Regions from separate parts of the Idiomarina sp. 28-8 genome, predicted to be linked through region 3. Evidence: predicted binding sites of a transcription regulator. Region 3 holds the regulator's gene; each other region holds the start of a gene.
What was found. The regulator sigma-54, encoded in region 3, starts transcription at its own class of promoters, with help from an activator protein. The targets are predictions, from matches to a motif close to GTTGGCACGNNNNTNGNNT.
Positions count from the first base shown of each region.

Region 1: the regulator sigma-54 is predicted to act here: its motif matches at 1,385-1,403, upstream of RJ32_RS00315 (flagellar hook-length control protein FliK).
Region 2: the regulator sigma-54 is predicted to act here: its motif matches at 2,303-2,321, upstream of flgA (flagellar basal body P-ring formation chaperone FlgA).
Region 4: the regulator sigma-54 is predicted to act here: its motif matches at 1,898-1,916, upstream of flgF (flagellar basal-body rod protein FlgF).

Region 1 is NZ_DF266789.1:14,798-18,552, forward strand. It holds gene RJ32_RS00315 (flagellar hook-length control protein FliK) at 1-1,315, opposite strand, end outside; gene fliJ (flagellar export protein FliJ) at 1,440-1,883, opposite strand; gene fliI (flagellar protein export ATPase FliI) at 1,887-3,236, opposite strand; gene fliH (flagellar assembly protein FliH) at 3,240-3,755, opposite strand, start outside.
Region 2 is NZ_DF266790.1:37,329-41,083, reverse strand. It holds gene flgB (flagellar basal body rod protein FlgB) at 1-241, opposite strand, end outside; gene RJ32_RS04945 (protein-glutamate O-methyltransferase CheR) at 340-1,176, opposite strand; gene RJ32_RS04940 (chemotaxis protein CheV) at 1,333-2,268, opposite strand; gene flgA (flagellar basal body P-ring formation chaperone FlgA) at 2,431-3,153, shown strand; gene flgM (flagellar biosynthesis anti-sigma factor FlgM) at 3,270-3,593, shown strand; gene flgN (flagellar export chaperone FlgN) at 3,593-3,755, shown strand, end outside.
Region 3 is NZ_DF266789.1:418,962-422,716, forward strand. It holds gene lptA (lipopolysaccharide transport periplasmic protein LptA) at 1-285, shown strand, start outside; gene lptB (LPS export ABC transporter ATP-binding protein) at 287-1,012, shown strand; gene RJ32_RS02120 (RNA polymerase factor sigma-54) at 1,034-2,494, shown strand; gene hpf (ribosome hibernation promoting factor) at 2,522-2,809, shown strand; gene ptsN (PTS IIA-like nitrogen regulatory protein PtsN) at 2,813-3,283, shown strand; gene rapZ (RNase adapter RapZ) at 3,274-3,755, shown strand, end outside.
Region 4 is NZ_DF266790.1:42,032-45,786, forward strand. It holds gene flgD (flagellar hook assembly protein FlgD) at 1-373, shown strand, start outside; gene flgE (flagellar hook protein FlgE) at 389-1,846, shown strand; gene flgF (flagellar basal-body rod protein FlgF) at 1,966-2,709, shown strand; gene flgG (flagellar basal-body rod protein FlgG) at 2,731-3,519, shown strand; gene flgH (flagellar basal body L-ring protein FlgH) at 3,554-3,755, shown strand, end outside.

The DNA of each region.
Region 1 (3,755 bases), 400 kb from region 3:
TCGCAGCTACGGTTCCCTGCGTGGTTGAAACCATTTGTCCCTGTATTGCCCGCGCCGCACTGGCATCGGCCAAAGCATCGGTGTTATTCCGGAAGACTTGTCCTTGCTGAACCGCATCGGCTACCTTGGTTTCTGCTTCAACAGTTGTATTCACAGAAGCACCTTTAGCCGTTTGCTTGCCCTCATCGCTTTTAACTCCAATATCGCCAGAGCCAGCTTTTTCTTTACCTACTTTAACGTCTGTTGCTGTAATAACCGATTCCGACGCCTTACCCTCTGCCGACTTTTCATTCAGCCCTGTGCGACCTTTCAGTAATTGTCTTACTTCAGCCAATAACTGCTCAGCTTTAGCCGACTGTTCCTGAGTCAAAGCCTGAGGCTTATCTGCGCCGCCATTCTGGCTGGCTAAAATCTTGCGCAATTCGGCGGCGAACTGCTGCAGTTTCTTCTGCTCCGCTAAACTTAACTCGCTACTTTCGCCCTTCGCTTGTTGCGCAGAAACCTGCTGCTCCAGTTGCTTAAGCAAATTTGTTAATTCTTCAGCACTTTGCGGCTTGCCTGTGTTTTTATCCGCAGATGCAGACAATTGAGACAGTACTCGCTCTGCCGCCTCATTCAAAGCCTGAGTTAAGGCTTTTTCATTACCTACTAATAACTTATCAGCATCGGCTTTGGGTAAAAGGGGTTCAAGCAAATTAACTATGAACTTACCGGCATCTTCAACGGCACTTTCAGTGCCTTCGCCCTGCTCTGCGGCCTGGATCAGTTGTTGAAGCTTTGCCTGCAGTGCCTGTTTATCGCTATCGGTCATGCCGGCCAGCAGCTCATCGGCAAACTTCTGCCGCTCGGCATCGGTCATAACGGCATCGCCCTCGCCTTCATCGGCAGAATCCAGCTTAGCCATTAAAGCTTCCAGCATTTCCGCCAGTTGCTCATCTGTCATTTTTAATTCGCCATCGCCCGCAGCAAGATCAATCTCGTCACTAACCACGGTTTCGCCTTCAGAGCTAACTTCAGCACTTTCCTGCTTCATTTGCTGCAACAATTCCCATAAATTTCGGGTCACCGGCTCGCCAATATTTTTGCGTTCAATGTCTTTGCCTTCAACCTCACCTTCACCGTCATTACCGGCTTTCTGGTAAGCTTCAATTTTGGCGGCCAGTTGTTGCAGCTCTTTATCGCCACTATTTTGTTGTAGCATCAGCCGCGAGAACTCACCGCTATCACCATCGGTGCTCTTTAATGAAAGATCGTTACCTTTACCAATACGTGCAAAGTTGTCGGCAGACTCGGTTAAATTAAGCAGCTGTTGCATAGTTTTATTCCTGAATTAAGTGCTTATTGACGCCTTGCTTAATAATACTTCGCAATGCGCTTGCGCTATTTTCAATAGCTGAGCAAACAATATCTAGTAAGTATCTAAGCAAATTTCGTTCCAACTATTTTCTGGCGCGAATAAAACGCTGGCTGCTAAAATCGTCCAGATTATTTTGTTCTTTTCTGGCTTCTGCTATTTGCTCACGCTTGCGCTTTTCTTTTATTAAAAAATCTATCGACTCGCGCTTGCGACGCTGCGCCAGCCAACGATCTTTGCGCTGTTGTAACACTTGCTGCAACTTAATAATATCGTGATGCAACTGTTCAACACCTTCATCTAATTTACCGACAAATGCGTGATACTGCCCTACCTGAATTGAGGCAATCCCGCTTTGCCCGCGATGCTGCAACTGATTTAAGTAGTCGAGTCGATATTTTGACATACCGTCCAGGCGCATCTGTTGCTCCTGAACCTGTTGCTGTACCTGAGAGAAATCCTGTGCAGCTTTATCTTCGCGCCTCTGTTCCAACTCCAGTAACATTTCCAATTGTGCCAACTCAGCCATAAATTACATGCCCGCTGACTGTTTCTGCTTCGGATTGACTAGCTGATTAAGCAGCAACAAGCTTTCATCATAGTTCACAACTTCCCGCATTTTCTGTTGCAAAAACATACTTACTCGCGGCTGCATTGCAATAGCCTGATCGATAGCAGGGTCACTTCCTCGGGTGTATGCGCCAATAGAAATCAAGTCGCGATTGCGACGGTAACTTGAGTACCACTGTCTAACTTTAATCGCCTGTTGCATATGCTCTTCCGAAACAACCTGTGGCATAACCCGGCTAATAGAAGCTTCAATATCAATTGCCGGATAATGACCGCTGTCGGCCAGTTCCCGGTTCAGTACAATATGTCCGTCCAGTATTGCTCTCGCGGAGTCCGCAATAGGATCCTGCAAATCGTCGCCCTCGGTCAGAACCGTATAAAACGCGGTCACAGAACCTTGTCCGTCGCCGCCATTCCCTGCTCTCTCGACCAATGCTGGTAACTTAGCAAAAACAGAAGGCGGATAACCTTTGGTTGCCGGTGGTTCACCCACAGCAAGGGCAATTTCCCGTTGCGCCATGGCGTAACGAGTCAGTGAATCCATTAACAGCAACACATTCAGACCCTGGTCACGAAAATATTCGGCAACCTGAGAGGCTGTTTCACAACCACGTAAACGAATAAGCGGCGACTGGTCAGCAGGCGCTGCTATTACAACCGCTTTTTCTCGACCTTCTTCACCGAGGATTTCTTCTATAAATTCTTTTACTTCCCGGCCACGTTCGCCTATCAGGCCAACTACAATCACATCCGCCGTGGTACCGCGAGTCATCATGCCCAACAGCACACTTTTACCCACCCCACTACCGGCAAACAGCCCCATTCGCTGCCCCTGCCCCACGGTTAAGCAGGCATTAATAGCCGTTACGCCAACGTCCAGCGGCTGCTTCACCTGACGTCGGTTCAGTGGGTTCATGGGTTTGCTTCGGTAGGTTTTTCCGTCAGAAAAAATGGGGCCTTTATCATCAAGGGGCTCGCCACGAGCATCAATAACACGACCCAGCAGTTCCATACCCAGCGGCAATTGGTTTTTGCGGTTTAGTGGGCGTACTCTGGCTCCGGGAATAACGCCATGAGCGTCTTCGGTGGGCATTAAGTAACTGATGTTGCCTTCAAACCCCACCACTTCGGCTTCAATATCACCACTGTCAGCCTCAACCGCCACACTTGAACCCACCGGAGCACGGCAGCCAACGGCCTCAAACATTAAACCAACCACGCGGGTAAGATATCCCGACACAGCCACTGATGGCTTTTGGATACGCTCACGTTTTTTGCGTAGTTGTTTCACTAACTGCTCAGAAGCGCTCATGGGTTAACCTTTTAATTTGGAGAACACATCTTCCATACGGCTGGTCAGGGTGTAATCTATGGTGGAGCTTTCTGTAGTAACCCGGCAACCGCCGCGTTCCAGTAAATCGTCTTTATTTAGCAACCAGCCTTTTTCTTTCAGTTCATCTTCGCTGAATGTACTTTGCAAAATAGCTAAGTCTTCTTCATTCAGATGAATAATGACCCGCTGATCAGTAACCGGTAAGACCGCAATAGCTTCGCGCACGGCTTTGACGATGAGTTCTTTTGAATTAGCAGCGACATCCAGACAGATGACCCGCGTCAGCTCAGTGACCATATCAATTAGCTCGTCCTGCACCGCTTCAGTGATACGTTCATTCGGATGAGACAAACTCTGCAGCAAAACGTCTAACTGCTGCTGTTGCTCCTGCATGGCCTCTTTACCAGCTTCAACACCCTGTTGCTCACCCGCTTCAAAACCATCTTTTTTGCCAGCTTCGAAGCCTTCGTCATGGCCTTTCTTAAGGCCTTCATTGCG
Region 2 (3,755 bases), on a different contig from region 3:
ACTTTTCAGTTCCCTGAGGTTTAATTTCAACGCTGAAATGTTTTTCGTGAGTACGCGCCATTTTATGATTTTCCATACCGCGCTGCGCTTGCTGCAACGCCTGCTGAAAATCCAGGCCTTTCGCTTTGTAGCCGGGGGTATCAGCATTGGCAATGTTATTGGCAATAAGCTCCGCGCGCTGAGTTCGTACCCCCAGCGTGTGTTGCTGTATTCCCAAAAGCTTGTCCATGGAAAGTGCCATATTTTTGTCTCCACAGTGTTCGATGGTGGAGACGATGCAGGAAGTGTGCCAGTTCAGACAGGGTGATTAGTTTTTCAGGCGAGCATTTTCTGCAGGCACTATTTTCTTCTGTAGATAATGCCCGGCTGGCAGCGGATCATCTCAAAATCCTCAGTAAGTCCTGAAATTGATTCGGATGCACCGAGAAAAAGATAACCGCCGGGGTTCAGCGATTGCCGGAATTGGGCAATAATTTTCCGCTTTACTTCAGGGGCAAAGTAAATAAGAACATTGCGGCAAAAAATAACATCGAATTTGCCCAACAAAGAATAGCTGTCCAGCAAGTTTAAGTGACGGAAATGAATAAACTGCTTAAGCTCGTCTTTTACTCTCATGGAGCCGGCTTTACTTTCGGCGTCAGTAAAAAACTTCTTTCTACGCTCAGCCGACAAACCACGCGCAAGAGCCAGGCTATCGTACTCACCAATTGCACACTGCTCGAGCACCTTATTAGAAATATCGGTCGCCGTAACTTTTATACCGGCTCTTAACCCACCCGGATTCTTCGCCTTATACTCTAAGTAGGTCATGGCAATGGAATAAGGTTCCTGCCCCGAGGAACAGGCTGCAGACCAAATTTTTAAAGGCCCGGTGTGATTTTTATATTCCGGAAGAATACGGTCATTCAGAATTTCAAACGGGTAAGTGTCACGAAACCACAAGGTTTCGTTGGTTGTCATGGCATCAATAACCGCTGCCCGCAGCGCGCGCTCACTTAGCTTCATTGAGCGTTTGACAAGCTCTGCGAGCGAATCGACATTAAACCGGCCCATTAAAGGGCTCAGCCGACTCTTCACCAGATACAGTTTACTCTCACCCAATACGATACCGCATTGATGTTCAAGGAACTGACGAAATTCCTGATATTCCGATAAACTTAATTCGCGATCTATCACGTTATATAAACAACTTCCGTTTCAGTTTCATTCGTTTCGTAGCCTGACGTTTAACGTCAGGTTCAATATTCTTACCCGGCACCTAAGTTTGCTACGAGACCGCAGCCTGACGTTCAACGGCAGGTCGAATATCGCACCTGATGCAATAGCATCAGGCTACGCAATAACTTCTGTGTTCAGCCATTTTTGTACGGCGGTCGCCAGCTCATCCGGATGAAATTTTGCAATAAAATCATCGGCACCGACTTTCTTCACCATAGCCTGATTAAACACACCACTCAATGATGTATGTAAAATAACATGAATATCGCGTAAATTTGGATCAGCCTTCAATTCAGCGGTAAGCGTGTAACCGTCCATAACTGGCATTTCTACATCGGAAACCAAAACGGGCACATGAGGATGAACTAAGCCCCCCACTTCCTTAGCTTTATCTTTTAAGTAATCTAAAGCTTCTTTACCGTTCTTTTTAACTTCGAGCGTAATACCCAAAGACTGCAATGCACGTTTTATCTGGTTACGGGCAACCGAAGAGTCATCCGTAATCAAAATGGTTAAATCTTCTTTTGCAACATTGATAGGTGCATTCGCGACTTCTTCGCTGACATCCATATTAGCCGGCATAATATCAGCTAAAATGCGTTCCACATCAATAATTTCAATTAATTCATCTTCCACTTTGGTCACCGCGGTAAGATACGCATCTCTTCCGGTACCTTTGGGCGGCGGCATCACATCTTCCCAGTTGATGTTAATGATGCGATCAACCCCTTCAACCAAAAAGCCCTGAATGGTTCGGTTGTACTCAGCAATAATGACGAAACGATTCTGAATATCGGTTAGCGCCCGACCACCGGTCGCCATACTCAAGTCAATAATGGATATAGCCTGACCACGGATATGCGCAACGCCACGAACCAGAGGGTTACGATTAGGCATTGCGGTAAGTTTAGGGCATGGCAATACTTCGCGTACTTTAAATACGTTGATGCCAAAGCGCTGCCTACCGTTTAGATGAAACATTAATAGTTCCAGTCGGTTTTGACCGACCATTTGTGTGCGTTGATTCACTGAATCGAGAATGCTAGCCATTGTTCACTCCTGTTATGTGGCAGGCTACTTCTACTTCGGCACGGTATTTGCTTGTATCCACATTAACCATACTGAAACCATCGAACTGCCGATCTTTTGACGTTATACCGTTTTTTTCGGCACTCGACCAGATAACCTTAACGGATAACATCAGGAATTTTTATGATAGTACGTAAATCGCTGCTGATCAGTTCGATTTTTTTTATAGCTTGTAGCTTTAATTCCGTTAACGCAGAAACCAGAGGCTCGGAAGACAGTCAGCGTTTTAATTACAAAGCGTTACAGGAGCTGGCTCATAATTATGTAGAACAGCGGGTTTCAGCGCCGGATAATGGTCGTGTGGAAGTGGTTGCCAATAACCTCGACCCACGCATGGCTCCCAAAATTTGCTCGCAGCCACCAAAAGTTGGCCTGGCCACTAACGCCAACCTCGACAGCTACACCACCATTGAAATTGAGTGTGTGGCCTCAGCCAACTGGCGAACTTATGTACCCGTACGCATCTACCGCTACAAAAATGTTGTTACCGCGGCCTCACCTATGGCTCCGGGGCAAATGATAAGCGAAAGTGATTTAGTTTTTTCCGAAGTCGACCTTAACCGGGTTCGCTCCAATGTATTTACTGACATGACGGCTTTGGTTGGAGCGCGTATTAAAAAGCGCGTTGCCGCAGGTCAGGCAATAAGTGCCAGCGAGACATGTCTTGTATGTGAGGGGCAAAGCGTTACAATAGTTGCGCAAGATAAAACTTTGCGAATTACTGCAGCCGGAAGAGCCCTGGCTGATGGTCTCAAAGGTGAATCGGTTGTTGTTGAGAACGCGCGTTCGAACAAATCAATACAAGCGGTTGTCACAGGACTAAATGAAGTGACTGTTAATTTATAAAATGCTTAACAAGAACCTGACGTGAACGTCAGGCTACGTGCTAAAATTTTTATTAAAGTATTTTTAAGTGTGGTCGATAAGTAACCGAGACATATTATCTAGCGAGGCTAAAAACCATGTCAATTAACATTAACAATGCCGGGCTGAAAAATGCCAACATTGATAGCAAATCCAGCAGTCGTCAAATACAGAGCGATGCTCCGGCGAAGCCTGCTGCGGTTTCGCAAAAAGGTGGTGAGGCCGTTTCGTTAACCAGCGAAGCGCAGCAACTGAATGGCTTACAGGAAAAAGCAATGAACAGCAGCGGCATTGACCAGGCCAAAGTTGATAAAATTAAAGCCGACATTGAAAGCGGCTCATACAAAATTAACGTTGAACAGCTGGCCAATAAACTGGCTCAGTTTGAGTCTGACCTGTTCAGTAACGGCAGCAACGAATAATGACCGTGTTGGCGCCTGTTAACGAGATATTACAGGATATGGCAGACTCGCTGGAAAACCTTGCGTTGTTACAACAACGTGAGCTTAATGCCATTGTCGAGCGCCAACACGCTGATGTTAATGCTATTGCCGACGCCAAAGAAAAAACGCTTATCCATATTA
Region 3 (3,755 bases):
GAAGGCACTCCTGCTACTTACAGCCAGACGCTGGACGACGGCAATGAAATTAACGCTGAAGCAAAAAAAATCACCTATTTTCAGTCGGAACAGCGACTGGAGCTTAGTGGCGACGCTCGCATCTCTCAAGGTAGCAGTAGCTCAAGCGGCAGTTTGATTACTTATGATTTGAATAAACAAACGGTAACGGCAAGCAGTTCAGGTGAAGAAGACAGCCGTGTTATCACTATTTTTACACCTAAACCAAAAACCGATACCGACGAAAAAAATAACGAGAACCCTTAATATGGCAACTTTACGAGTCAAACATTTAGCCAAAAGCTACAAAAGCCGACAAGTCGTTAAAGACGTTAGCTTGGAAGTAAGTCAGGGGCAGGTTATTGGTTTACTGGGCCCCAACGGTGCAGGTAAAACCACAACCTTCTATATGATAGTCGGTTTGGTTAATAGCGATAAAGGTCAAATTCTGCTGGATGACAATGACCTTACCTTACTGCCAATGCATGAACGGGCACGCCGGGGTATTGGGTATTTGCCACAAGAGGCGTCCATTTTTCGCAAATTGACCGTGCGCGATAATCTGATGGCTATTCTGGAAACTCGTAAAGAACTGTCAACCAACGAGCGTGAAGAACAGCTTGATGCTTTGCTCGAAGAGTTTCATATAGGCCACATAGCAAACAGTCAGGGCATGAGTCTGTCCGGCGGTGAACGTCGTCGGGTTGAAATTGCCCGAGCCTTAGCCGCAGAACCTACGTTTATTTTGCTGGACGAGCCTTTTGCCGGAGTTGACCCTATTTCGGTTATTGATATTAAAAAGATTGTTGAACATTTAAAGCAACGTGGTATTGGTGTACTTATTACTGATCACAACGTTCGCGAGACATTGTCTGTTTGTGAACACGCTTATATTGTCAGTCATGGTGAGCTTATTGCCAGTGGGGATGCAGAAAGTATATTATCGAATCAACAGGTTAGAGACGTTTACCTCGGTGAGCAGTTCACCCTATAACGTGATACCGGGACAGTCATTATGAAGCAAAGTCTGCAGCTAAAAATTGGTCAGCACCTGACCATGACGCCACAACTCCAACAGGCTATCCGCCTGCTGCAGCTTTCCTCGCTCGATCTTCAGTCAGAAATTCAGGATGCATTAGACAGCAACCCGCTGCTGGAGGTTGAAGGTGAAACGAGTAACGACGCGGACCAACCCGAAACTCGCAATATTGAAGAAAGAGACGACAGCCAACGGGAAACATCCGACGTTATAAAAACCCAGGAAATGCCTGACGAACTGCCGGTCGACAGCAGTTGGGACGATACCTATTCCAGTCATACCCCAGCCAACGGCGCAGCCTCTTCAGGTAAATCCTTTGACGGCGACTTTGAAGTCTATCAAGGCTCTACCAGCGAGTCTTTGCAGGATCACCTGCTTTGGCAAATGCAACTTTCTCATTTTTCGGAAGAAGACACCGCCATAGCTGAAGCCATTATTGAAGCCATAGACGACAATGGCTATCTAATGGTTGATGTTAATGAAATTATCGAAGCTGTGCGCCTACCCGAAGTGGAAGTAGAAGAAGTCTGCATGGTGCTTAAGCGTATTCAGCATTTCGACCCAATTGGTGTCGGCGCACGCAGCGTCAGTGAATGCCTTGCCATTCAATTACGTCAACTAAGCGACGACACTGAATACAAGCAGGTTGCTCTATGCTTAGTGACTGAACATATGGACTTACTTGGCAGTCGCGATTTTCGCACCATTCAGCGTAAACTGAAGCTATCGGAAGAAGATTTACGTCAGACTATGCGGTTAATTCAACAGTTGCACCCGCACCCGGGCGAGCAAGTTGCGCAGCAACCCGTTGAATATGTTATTCCCGATGTGGCCGTTACTAAAAAAAATGGTCGTTGGATGGTCGAATTAAACCCGGATAGCGTACCTAAACTAAAAGTGAACGAAGAATACGCGGCCTTGAGTAAAGCAACAAAGTCAGTAGCCGACAGCCAGTACATAAAAAACCATACGCAAGAAGCGCGCTGGTTCATAAAAAGCCTGGAGAGCAGAAACGATACGCTGCTGAAAGTGGCCAATTGCATAGTACAACGCCAACAGGGCTTTTTTGAGCATGGTGAAGAAGCTATGAAGCCAATGGTTCTGAACGATGTTGCAGAAGCCGTGGATATGCATGAAAGTACGATTTCACGCGTAACGACACAAAAATACTTACACTGCCCAAGTGGCGTATTTGAGTTGAAATATTTTTTCTCAAGTCATGTCAGTACAGAGGGCGGTGGCGAGTGTTCAAGCACGGCAATACGTGCTTTAATTAAGAAGATGGTCGCTGCTGAAAATCGCAGTAAACCGTTAAGTGACAGTAAGATTGCTGAACTGATAGCCGCACAAGGTATCCAAGTAGCAAGAAGGACAATTGCGAAGTATCGGGAATCGTTAAACATTCCATCATCGAGCCAACGCAAAAGTCTTTTGTAACTTTGTTAACTGCAGAAGGAAGACGTTATGCAAATTAATTTGACCGGTCATCACATCGATATTACCGAAGCTCTGCGTGACTACGTGGACACAAAATTTGCCAAGCTGGAAAGACATTTTGACCATATAACTAATGTTCACGTCATCCTAAATGTTGAAAAAACGATTCAAAAAGCGGAAGCTACGCTGCACGTGAATGGCGGTGAGCTTTTCGCCGACGCAAAACACGAAGATATGTACGCGGCCATCGACGGTTTAATTAATAAACTGGACCGTCAGGTGATTAAACACAAAGAGAAAATGAAACAACATTAATCCATGCAACTGAGTGAATTGTTAAGCCCCGACTGCACCAAGTGTGCAGTCGAGGGCGCAAGTAAAAAACGACTACTTGAAACCATTAGTCAAATCGTAGCCCCTAAGCTGTCTGGCATTACCCGTCATGACATTTTTGAGAGCCTGTTAAACCGTGAACGTTTAGGCAGTACGGGAATTGGCTTAGGTATCGCAATTCCTCATGGCCGTTTACCTAATGCGAATCATCCGGTAGCGGTATTACTGACTTTAGACGAACCTATCGAATTCGATTCTATTGACAATCAGCCTGTCGATATTATCTTCGCGCTTCTGGTACCCGAGTCAGAGCACGAGAACCATCTACAAACATTGGCCACGGTGGCCAGAAGAATGAACGACAAAGACTGTACCCGCGCACTGCGCCACGCAGATTCTGATAAAGCGTTATATCAATTATTTGTGGGCGAAGGTGAACAGTCGCCATGCAACTGATCATTGTTAGTGGTCGCTCCGGTTCAGGTAAGACAATTGCTCTGCGCGTACTGGAGGATTTAGGCTTTTATTGCGTTGATAATTTACCCATAAGCCTGCTGCCAACGCTGGTACATGCGGTCATCGAGCAGTATCAAAAAATAGCCATTAGCATTGATGTTCGCAACTTACCGGAGCACTCCGAAGAGTTACTGGACTCTTTGAGCTTTTTGCCCAAAGGTGTTGAACCGGAAATTCTGTTTATTGACTCTGATGACAACACCTTACTAAAGCGTTTTGGCGAAACTCGGCGTCTGCATCCGTTGTCGCAAAAAGAACTGCCTTTGCTGGAAGCGCTTCAGGCCGAACATAAAATGCTTGAACCCATTATGGAGAGAGCAACCTGGCGCCTCGACAGCAGTGACTTATCACTGCATCAGTTAAGTGAACAGGTCACTGAACGGGTACTGGGAAGAGCCGATAAAAAGCTGAT
Region 4 (3,755 bases), on a different contig from region 3:
GCCGACTGATCAGGCTAACCTGGAATCAGGGGCTGGCGTAACGGGCATGATTGCGACACCGCAGACGGCTCAGAATGTAAAAATTAGTATTAAAGACTCCACGGGTGCAACGGTTAAAACCATTGATTTAGGTGATGTGGAGCAGGGAACAAAAGAGTTTGAGTGGGACGGCGTTATGTCTAACGGCGAAGAAGCGCCCGCCGGAAATTATTCGTTCTCTGTGAATGCCCAAGTAGGTGGTCAGACTGAAGAGCTTCCATTGCAAATGCACGCTCGTGTGCAAAGTGTCAGCACCGGCGGTGACCGCGGTGTGGTTTTGAATCTTAAAGGATTAGGTGGCATCAAGCTTTCTGATGTGACTGAAATTAGCTAACAAGTGAGGTGACTTATGTCATTTAATATTGCACTCGGCGGTATCAATGCATCACAAAAAGACTTAGATGTAACCGCAAATAACATTTCAAACGTCAAAACAACCGGCTTCAAGCAATCACGTGCTGAGTTCGCGGATGTTTATGCCAGTAGTATCTTTAGTTCGGGACGAGCTAAGGTGGGGGATGGCGTGTTAACGTCATCAGTTGCACAGCAATTTAGTCAAGGTACGCTCGATTTTACTGAAAACTCTTTGGATATGGCCATTAGCGGAAATGGCTTCTTTGCAACCGCATCCCAGATAGGCGATCAAGATTACAACTTTACTCGCTCAGGTGCGTTTAAGTTAAATAACGAGAGCTATATGGTTGACAATAATGGGAATTACTTGGTCGGTTTTCCTGTTAATGAAACGACCGGAACAAGTCAGTCCTCCAGTTTAGCTACTGCCCAGCCTCTTCGTATTCCTGACACGGCTGGGGCGCCAAGCTTAACTGAAAACGTGAACCTGTCGTTTAATGTCGACTCGAGGAGTAATGCGGTTCCCATGAAGACAGGAGACGATCCCACTAAGACCGGTTATGTTGAGGGACGACCATTTAATCCTGAGGATACTGGTAGTTATAACACTTCAACATCCACAACTATATACGACTCCCTTGGTGAGTCTCATGTAATGACAACCTACTATGTTCGTCGAGCCGAAGGACAGGGTGGAGAAAACGATCCGGGTAAAAAAATTCCTGAGGATGATAATACTTACTGGGACATTTATACTACTGTCGATGGACAGGGGGTTGACGCTAAACAGCAAGATAGCGAAGGAACAGTAATTGAGGGTACGGAAGCTGAGCCAACTGCGGCGTTTTCAGGTGGCGGTCCTTACCAGGGGATTCGTGTGTCTTTTGGGTCCGACGGGAAACCGAATTCTGACTCTCCTGGTTTCACTGACGAAACTTTTCGTGATGCGACGGTGGCAGTGGGTAGCACATATAGCAATGGCGCAAATGCAAACCAAGAGTTGGCTATTAAGTTTCAAGACCCGCAAGGAGACAGGCTGCCTACTCAGTATGCTTCGGAATTTGAAGTTAACTTTCTTGAGCAAGATGGCAGTACGTTAGGCCGATTAACTAAGGTGGAAACGGCAGAGGATGGGCTTATTTCAGCGACATACTCCAACGGTGATACTCGTTACTTAGGCCAAGTTGCACTAGTGCGCTTCGCGAATGAGCAAGGTCTGACTCAGGTTGGCGGTACATCATGGAAACAAAGCAGTGCATCAGGCGAGGCGCTGGCAGGCCAAGCCAATTCAGGTACCTTTGGTGCAATCGAGTCATCTGCACTTGAAAACTCAAACGTCAACTTGACCAAAGAGCTGGTTGACTTGATTTCAGCTCAGCGTAACTTCCAGGCGAACTCACGTTCACTCGAAGTGAATAACACCATTAACCAGACTATTCTTCAGATTCGATAATAACTTCTGGTTACTGACTAACAAAAGACGCCTTCGGGCGTCTTTTTTGTTTTTGGCACGAAATCTGCATTGTCTTAATAATAAACCGCAGACGACAAAATTTTGGCTGGAGGTCAGCTATGGACAAGATGCTTTGGGTAGCGATGAGCGGCGCGAAAGAGAACATGAACGCTGTCGCTGTCCGTGCCAATAATTTAGCAAATGCCAACACCACAGGCTTTAAAGGCGACCTGCAACAAGCTCGGGCAATGCAGGCCTTTGGTGAAGGTATGCCAACGCGCGTTTTCTCTATGACAGAAAGCCCCGGGCAAAACTTTGCCAGTGGAGCAATGCAGACCACCGGACGGAATCTTGATGTTGCCATTCAGGATCAAGGCTGGATTGCTGTCGATGACGGCAATGGCAATGAGCGTTATACCCGAAATGGTAGCCTGGAAGTGGGTACCGATGGCCTGTTGAAAAACTCCACTGGAAAAACAGTGCTGGGAGACAATGGACCGATATTTGTGCCAATGCCGATAGATAACTTGGCTATTGGTGCCAACGGGAATATCTCTATACGACCTATGGGGGCTCCGGCCAATGCGATGGAAGTCATTGACCGTATTAAACTAGTCAACCCGCCAAACGGTAATATGAAAAAAGGTAACGATGGTCTGTTCAAGTTAAAAGACGATCAACAGGCCATTGCCGATGCCAACGTAAAACTGGAAATTGGCGCTTTGGAAGGCAGTAATGTGAATAGCGTCGAAGAAATGACGCACATGATCGCTCTGCAGCGTCAGTACGAAATGAACGTCAAATTAATGAAAACGGCCGATGAGAACGCCCAGCGTTCTGAGTCGCTGATGAGAATCAGCTAAGCGTAGCCCAGGAGAAAGACCATGAACCCAGCATTATGGATAAGTAAAACCGGATTGGACGCGCAGCAGCGCGATATTTCAGTTATTTCTAACAACCTGGCTAACTCTAGTACGGTTGGCTTTAAAAAGAGCCGGGCGGTATTCGAGGACTTGTTGTACCAGAACATTAACCAGCCGGGCGGTCAGTCTGCGCAGGACACCGAGCTACCTAACGGTTTAATGCTGGGTGCCGGTACCAAAGTTGTCGCAACGCAGAAGTCCCACACTCAGGGTAACGTGCAGACAACCGATAACTCACTTGACGTGATGATTGACGGTAAAGGTTTCTTTCAGGTGTTGATGCCGGATGGCAACATTTCTTACACCCGTAACGGTCAGTTTTCTTTAAATGAAGAAGGCGAAATGGTGACGTCGGGTAATGGCTACACCATTGAGCCTGCTATTCAGATACCGGAAGACGCGATGTCGGTCAGTATTTCACAAGAAGGTGAGGTTACTGTCACGCAGCCGGGCAACCCCGATAACGTAGTGGTTGGGCAGCTTAATTTGGTTAACTTTATTAACCCGGCCGGCCTACAGCCTATGGGTCAGAACCTATACAAAGAAACCGCAGTAAGTGGTGCTCCCTTAGAAGCGGTTCCGGGCGTTGACGGAATGGGTAATACGATTCAGGGCGCATTGGAAACCTCAAACGTGAACGTGACCGAGGAGCTGGTGAACTTAATTGAGAGTCAGCGTGGTTACGAGATGAACTCTAAAGTGATTTCGTCTGTGGATCAGATGTTGAGTTACATTAACCAGCAGCTTTAATTGTTGTCGTCATTAAATAATAGCGGGTGAGTCTATGCGTTTTTTACTTTTTTCTTTAGCCGCAGTGGTTTTAGCCGGTTGTGTACAAACGCCGCATAAACCTATGCCGGATGACCCATATTACGCACCCGTATTGCCGGAAGAGCGTGCGCAGCCGGTCGTGCCAACAGGCTCTTTATTTCAGGATGCTTACGCGGATAATCTGTATTCGGATATTAAAGCCCGCAGACTGGGCG